Regions from separate parts of the Bacillus nitratireducens genome, predicted to be linked through region 1. Evidence: riboswitches for the same ligand, from Rfam matches in the RefSeq annotation. Region 1 holds a riboswitch; the other holds the start of a gene.

Region 1 (4,063 bases):
TTATTAGGAGTAGAGCAAACACTAGCATTTTACTTTCCATTAAAGGCAATGCTAGTAACAGCAATGTCCTTTTTTGTTTTATTTCTACTCATTTCATTGTTTACATCAAAAATGGTGAAAATGAATGAGCTTGTAGAACTCATAAAATCAGAGGAAAAACCAAAACCAGAGCCAAAAGTCTCTGGTTGGATATCTCTGTTGGTACTTATTTTATTTGGGGCAGGTTACTCCAGCGTTCACTACAGTATCGTCGCGGTGTATTACATGGATTTAGATCAATTATTACTACTTGTAGGAGTGGGCGTCTTATTAATTGTATTTGGAACCTATTTTTTCTTTACTCAATTGTGTGTCTATGTGTTATATACTTTAAAAAATAAAGAAGCTACATTCTTTAAAAGAACCAATCTCCTTGTTATTTCAGAATTGATGTATCGAATGAAGGATAATGCGAGAACGTTCTTTATCGTTACAATTATATCTGCCGTTTCTTTTACAGCAATTGGAGTTTGTACAGCTATTGGAAATCCAGAATTAGCAAAACATGAGACCCCATATGCATTTACGTATCGATCGGATAAGGGGAATATACAAGAAAAAGCCCATATTGAAGAGATAAAGAAGCAATTAAAAGAATATGGATTTTCTTATAAACTTGTTGCAACAGAATTTAAAAGGACACTAAACGGATTGGCGTTAATTAATCTATCTACGTATAATCAATATGCAAAACAATTAGGGTATGAAATAGAGAAATTAACAAATGAAAATGATAGCATTGCAATACGACTAAATAAGAACGAGAAAAGTGCGGAGGATATAAAAACTTTTGAAATAATACATGGTCAAATAGAGGTTCAACTTTCTGTACAAAAAACAATTTATATCCCAGAATTATCTTTAATCGAAAAGCCTGTTATTGTCTCTGATGCTGTTTATAATAAGGTCCAAAATGCTCAACAAGAAAACGTACTTCGAGATTACACCATATACGGTTTTATCGTTAAAAATTGGTCTGAAACGAATGCAGTTTCTACTAAACTTATGAAGATTATTGGTAAGAATCAAGATGATTATTATATGTTTTCATCTTTGTATTTAAGATGGCTTGAATTGAAACAACAAAACGGATTACTTTCTATCTCAAGTGTAATGGTGGGGATTGTATTTTTCGTATTTACGCTAAGCTTTTTATATTTCCGTCTATTTACTGATTTAGAACGGGATCAAGAGCAATATCAAATGATTTCAAAATTAGGTTTAAGCCAAAGTGAGTTAAAGCAAATCGTGACAAGACAAATGATGCTACTATTTTTCTTACCGATTGTAGTGGCTATGGTTCACAGCAGTTTTGCATTTCTTACTCTGCATCAATTAGGACAAACAGTAAGTAGGGAAATGTCCGTTATTCAAAGCTCAATTATTGTATTAGTAAGCTTTATTTGTATGCAAATTATTTATTTCCTTATTATTAGAATCCACTATATAAAACGCATATGTATAAAAACATATTTATAAAAAAATAATCTAAAAATTGAAGGTGCAGGCTCAGTCACTAAATATGATTGCGTCTGCACCTTCAGTATGTTGAAAAATATATCAAGACTAATCTGTGTTTGTTCTAAATTCTCTTGCCACTGTTGACTCAATCATTTGTGAGTGGATCTAAAAAGAAGGAATGGTTGCCGTACCCCCCTACATTCAGAATGTAATATGTATTATGAATTTTTAAAATGAAATCCCATATTTTTCACTTTTGCATTCGGAATTTCATTCCAGATGTAAAATTCTAATCATAATAACAAGACGTCTCCAAAGTAAACTTTTATGTAAAGGTTTACTTTGGAACGGCTTAAGAAAAAGGCTATGTTAAAGGAAAAGGTTGATTTATCGTAAAGTGGTATGATGACTCCTGCCCTACCTCTAATAAATTATCTGAATTCATTTTACAAATATATGCAACAGAACATATATTCGTGTTATAATTTGATTGAGTAGTTTAACCATATAAATTTGATAAACAGTAAAGAAGATTTTAATCATAAAATAAGATTTTTGAAGAATGTTCTTTTGAAGTACGGTATGACTAATGATTCAACTCTTGCTATAAAGTTACAAATTAATCATAAACAATAAGTTTCCTGTACGAAATTTCATATATTTTATAACGTTTCTTCGAACTAATTGTATATAAATTTTATATCTTTTAAGTTGAATTTCAAATTTACAATAAAGTAGAATTACATTTCTCTAAAAAGAATTTATTATGATTCGAATCGAAAGTTAGTTGACAAATATTAAATTCTGGTTTAAATTTTGAAGTAATTCAATAATCTTTGTTAGGTGAGGCTCCTGTATAGAGAAACGCTGCTGCCCAAAAATGTCGAGAGACGCCAATGGGTCAACAGGAACGGTCGGATTAAGGCCCTTTTTAATGTAGCTGGTTATAAAAACCTATGCTATACAGTGCTAAAACTCAACGAGGGAGTGGTATACGATTTGATAGAAAGGCACCTCTGGGATTTTTGCAGAGCTGTCTTAATAATCATTTATTTGTATTGTAAAAAACCTTTACTCCTTTTTGAGTAAAGGTTTTTTTGTTTAATGTTATTTATTTTTATCTTGTCTATATTCAAAAAGGAGGTAGTTCTAAATAATAAATTGATTGCAATGTAACTATTAATGCTCTAATAAAAATTTTAGACAGATAAAATAGCACAAAACCACTCATGAAACTCTAGAGTCTCCCTTAGCAATATAAGGAGGAGTTAACATGAAGAAATTATTAAATGAATTACTTGTAACCCAAAATAATTTGGATGCAGAGAAAGTTTTACGTCATCCGTCGTATGATGTTGCGCAAGAAGTAAAACGGTTTTCAATTGAAGATCAAGTCATATTACTAGATAAGATTCCTGTATTAAAAAGCTCAAAAATCCTTCAACATTTGAGTACAGAAGAAAAATATAATATCTTAATTCACTTATCTGAAAACAAAGCTAAAAAGTTACTAGATTTACAACCGATTGATGAAACAGTAGATCTACTTCTAGCGGTTCATCCGGAAAAACAAGCTAAATTAATGGCGTATTTAAATAAAATTACAAAACATAATGTAAAAAAATTAATGGCTTTCAAACCTGAAACGGCAGGAAGTCTTGTCACAAGTGATTTTGTTGCAGTTAGAGGGAATTGGTCAGTAAAAATGACATTGAAGTACATTAGGGAGCATTCAGAAAATGTAGAATCAATATCTTATATCTATGTTCTTGATAGTCATGGTTATCTTAGGGGAATCGTTTCCATACATGAGTTATTACTAGCAGCAGATGAAGAGATATTATCTACTATCATGATTCAAGAGGTAATTTCAGTACACGCTGAAGTTGATCAGCAAGAAGTTGTAAAAAAGCTACTGAATTATAATTTAGCAGCATTACCCGTAACAACAGCGAAAAATGAAATGATTGGTATTATAACATTTGATGACGTAATGAATGTTATGGAAGCAGAAGCTACAGAAGATATCCAAAAGTTAGGCGGAAGTGAACCGTTAAATCAATCTTACTTTGAATCTAGTATTTGGAGCATTTTCTTCAAACGTCTACCATGGTTATTGCTTCTTTTTGTTGCTGAAGCATATACAGGTACAGTACTAAAGTATTTTGAAGACGAAATTGAAACAGTAGTTGCCTTAGCTTTCTTTGTACCGTTATTAGTAGGTACTGGAGGAAATACAGGAACACAGGTTGTAGCAACAATTACTCGTGCAATCGGTATTGGAGAGGTGAAATTTAAAGACATTTTCCGTGTAATAAAAAAGGAATTTGCAATTGGCATGCTTCTCGGACTTGCACTTGGGGTAGCTGGGCTCACTCGTGCTTATATGTTAGGAGTTGGAACAGAAGTTGCACAAGTTGTAGCAATCACTTTATTATTTATTGTTATTTGGGCTTCTCTTGTCGCAGCTATTTTACCTTTGATACTAAGAAAATTAAAATTAGATCCTGCAGTCGTATCTGGTCCATTTATTACAACATTTGTTGACGGAACAGGATTAGTA
Region 2 (4,063 bases), on a different contig from region 1:
CCATATCCCAGCACGTTACAATGTGTGTTGGCTCAATTGCTTGTGTTGCCGTTAATAAATGCTTCATATAACCATGAATCCCATTCGTTGGGGTACCATCTTGTCTCTTCATAAATTGTCCGTAGACACTTGTTGCGTAAAAAGCACGAAATAATAGTGCCATACCATCAACTAATAATACTTTTTTCATAATACCTCTCCTACTAACAAAAAATAATAACCTCACGTTATCACATAAGGTTATATATAGATTACCATTCTACGTTTTTGTTCAACTTTGTCTATTATACATTGTTTTTTTATATTTAGCATCATTAACAAATTAGGACGTTCTACCACAACAAGTATGAAGTATTCCTGAATACGTATTTTTACCTGTCGAAACAACTACAGCTTTTGCAGTTCCGCCAACAATATACGTACCTTTGAAACATACATTTTCAAGTTCAAGTGGATTATAGTCTTTCATCCGTTTTAATGGAATAAATCGTTTACGTTCTAGATGATAGCAGCTTTCAAATTTCTCAATACTAGCATCGTTTCCTGTCAGCATAGATTCATTCACTAATAAATCATTTGCATAAATAATACGTACATCTGCTGGTACTGTATCGCCCTCTGAAAGAAAAATCATATCCCCAGGTACAAGCTCTTGTACTGGTAGCTTCATCATTTTCAATTCATTGTTTAGCCCTGGTAGGCTAGATGCTTCTACTCTAGAAACAGTAACTGTTTCACATTGTAATTCATCACTCACATTTTGTTTTGACAGACCTGGGATCATTTCACTTAGCTTCATCATTACTTCCGCAATACGTGCTCTTTTTGAAGTTAATTCATTTCGCCCGTATACTTGAATACGTTTTTGTGCCTCTTTCATAGATAGCCCGTCTCTTGTTGTTTTAAAATACGCAAATACAGATTTTACATCTCTTGTTGCGATTTCAATTAATAAATCTTTATTCTTTTGAAGCATTGTTTGTTCTTTCATTGCTTTTTTACTTAATTTATAAGTAGTGTTACCCACACTTTTATTTACATATAACATATTATCGTCTCCTCCTTTAAACATAGGAAGAAACGCTTTGTTTCTCAATTTATCCACTTTAGCGTGAAAGTGTCTAGCGCTGAAATACTTGAATAAACGCTACATTATGATAAATATAAAGGGAGGAACAAGTCGTTTCCTGCCTACATCATACATTTTTGATTTGAAGCATATGGGTAACGGAACCGAGTCAGAATTTGACATGCTCCTCACCTCCTCATTTATTTTTTAGTTATAATCTATACTATGAAATTATTCATAGCTTTGTAACAAAAAAAGACCCTTACTCATAAGAGAGCAAAGGTCATTGCATACACAAATAAGCGATTCCTAATATAATTAGAAATCTACAGACCTCTCCCTCGTCGAGTTTTAGCACTGTATAGCATAGGTTCATTACCAGCTACGTTAAGAAAAACCTTAATTCGATCATTCCTGTTGACCCATTGGCGTCTCTCGACATTTTTGGGCAGTAGCATTTCTCTATACAGGAGCCTCACCTAACAGAGACTTATTTTAATTACATAGAAAATGTTACTCTTATTTAAAATAGATGTCAACACTTTGTATGGAAACTTTTCCTTATTACGACAACTACCTCTAGTAGAGTACACTAATACGCATTCGACTACATAAAGTGAAACTTTAACCAGTTGGGGGGTTTGTTCATCCCCCACTGATTATTAGCCCTCACTAATCGGACTTTTACGGGCAGTTAATCTCCCAAATAACTTCTTTGTTCCAGCTGAATTTTGAGGTAAAAGTTTTACTGCCCACAAATATCGGGATAAATTACTTGAACACATATCGCAAAAAATTAGCACATAAAAAATAAAATCCTTACGTTAAAACGTAAGGATTTTAATATGTTACACAACCAGCAATTACAACTCCGATTGAAAGTGATAAAAACATAAGGAATAGACCGACTGCTTGATTATCTTCTTCAAGGCTTTTATTAATGTTAAAACGTGGTGTAAGCCATTCTGCTAAATAAAATACAACAATCTGTGCTAATATCCCAACTGCTCCCCACGAGACCATATCCAAAAGTGAAATAGAATTAGCAGCTGTTGAATATAAAACGATAGCTAGCCCAAGTACTCTTCCTCCAAGTACATAGCTTACCGCTTTGTTTCCTTGAGCCATTAACTTGAACTCTTTCACTTTCGTTGTTACTTCCATAAGAAAAAGGCCGATACATAGTAGTGCAAGTGATACTCCTAAATATAGTAAAAAATTAATCATTTATTTCCCTCCCTTTTTAATACCTACCGGTAAATAATACGATTCATTCCCTGTAATTTTTCCTCCAGCACGTATTCCGATACCGCTCGCTTTTCCAGCAATTAAAAACGCCCCAAATACATATGAGAGCTCTTCAATCCCTTTTTCAGTTTCAAGAACAACTACTGGAAGCTCTGTATATTCTTGAAATATCGGTAGTGACGTTTTATATGTTTCATGCACATTTCGAATTATAATACTTTCGTCTTTATCACGAATCGTAATCGTATCCCCTTCCCTACCAAACGAAGGTTTTTGAACGAAAGAATTCTTTTCCAAAAATAAATCCGGCTCTAAATATGTAGGTAGCATGTATTCTTTAATCCACTGTTGTTCCTCACTTGTGTAAAATAACCCCTCTTCTGCTAATCCCCAAATAAGACATTGAATTGATTTAGGCTGAAGTAAAAAAGCCGATACAGGATTTATAATAAAAAGCTTTCCTTCTTTCACAAGTTGCAAAAGTTCCACTCCTACCAAATCCCCTGTTTCCGGATCTCGATCTTCAATCAAATCTTCAATCGGATATGTTTGACGATACAAAACATCGATTCGTACACCATCTCCATCTACTAAAGCATCATCAGTAATTCTAAGCTCTGACATTGGCATCACTTTATTTTCAACTTGACATAACTGACTCAAATACATAGTCGTATTCCAATCTTCTATATGTTCATGATGAGATGTAAAAACGACATTTGGAGTCTCTATCCCTTTTGTCGCTTCCATTACAGCCTTTGTAATACCAGAAGACAGTAAACGCTCTTCATTTGCATTTGGATTATCATAGCCTAACTCTTCACAAACTTCCCCATTCATTTGAAAGCATTCTACAATAAAAGTTGGTGTATCACTATTAAACTCAAGCATTTTAATACAATTATCATCTGTTAAGGCAAAATCAAATCGTGAAATAACAGATTCCGGATACAGTCCTTTCATCCTAATAAAAGGCAAGCTTGTAGGTGGAAAACCAAATTCTAACAGCTGCTCGTCAGATAAACTCCGAAAAATTCTAGCAGTCTTAAAAAATATTTCCCCCATTCGTTCAGTCGCTACTTGCAACTGTTTCATAGTTTGCTCTGTTATTGGAAAAACATGAAACAAACTATACTCACTTTCATATAAATCCGACCAAAAATTCGGATATTTCGAATAAAACTCTTTTCGATCCCTTATGTATTGCGACATATTTTAGCCCCCAAATCCTCCCTTTGAACCGCTTCCAATTCCACCTTTAAATTCCGCAGACGATTGATAAGATTTAAACGCCGATGAATTTTTAAAAGTGGATTTATTTTGATAGTAACTCCCACCATAGAAGTAATGCCCACGATAACCTGAACTACTATCATCACACTGCCATACCCCAAGTTCATCATCCCAATCCCAATCTGAACAACTATTATCATTCGGTTTTGGGGGAAGATCTTGTGCGCAGCCAAATAAAGTGCCAGTCATTAAAGACGTTACGACACCACCTACTAGCCATTTCGTTTTTGTCACCTTCGCACTCCCCTTTTTAAATTCTATTCCTATTATATAGGATGGCATGATAAAGTAGAAGAAAAAGGAAGAAGAGGGATAAAATGCGCTTAGAATATCGACTTAATAACGAAACAAAAGGGTATCCTGCTTTATGGAACTACGCAAACATTTCTAATCCTGAAATCATCGCACGCATGACTTGTGAATATTTTATAAAAGATAAAAATACATATGTTG

Evidence for each region. A riboswitch is a leader RNA that binds a small molecule or an ion and turns the genes downstream of it on or off. The one in region 1 is predicted to bind magnesium.
Region 2: another riboswitch for magnesium. It lies ahead of Q3V31_RS03360 (P-type ATPase actuator domain-containing protein); the one in region 1 lies ahead of mgtE (magnesium transporter).

The regions. Positions count from the first base shown of each region.
Region 1 covers NZ_JAUMJO010000010.1:66,738-70,800, reverse strand. Annotated here, with positions in the region: gene Q3V31_RS26660 (FtsX-like permease family protein) at 1-1,518, shown strand, start outside; M-box (ykoK) riboswitch at 2,329-2,496, shown strand; gene mgtE (magnesium transporter) at 2,774-4,063, shown strand, end outside.
Region 2 covers NZ_JAUMJO010000001.1:645,626-649,688, forward strand. Annotated here, with positions in the region: gene Q3V31_RS03355 (5'-3' exonuclease) at 1-190, opposite strand, end outside; gene Q3V31_RS03360 (P-type ATPase actuator domain-containing protein) at 323-1,048, opposite strand; M-box (ykoK) riboswitch at 1,400-1,563, opposite strand; gene Q3V31_RS03365 (DUF350 domain-containing protein) at 1,910-2,296, opposite strand; gene Q3V31_RS03370 (glutathionylspermidine synthase family protein) at 2,297-3,529, opposite strand; gene Q3V31_RS03375 (hypothetical protein) at 3,533-3,844, opposite strand; gene Q3V31_RS03380 (hypothetical protein) at 3,928-4,063, shown strand, end outside.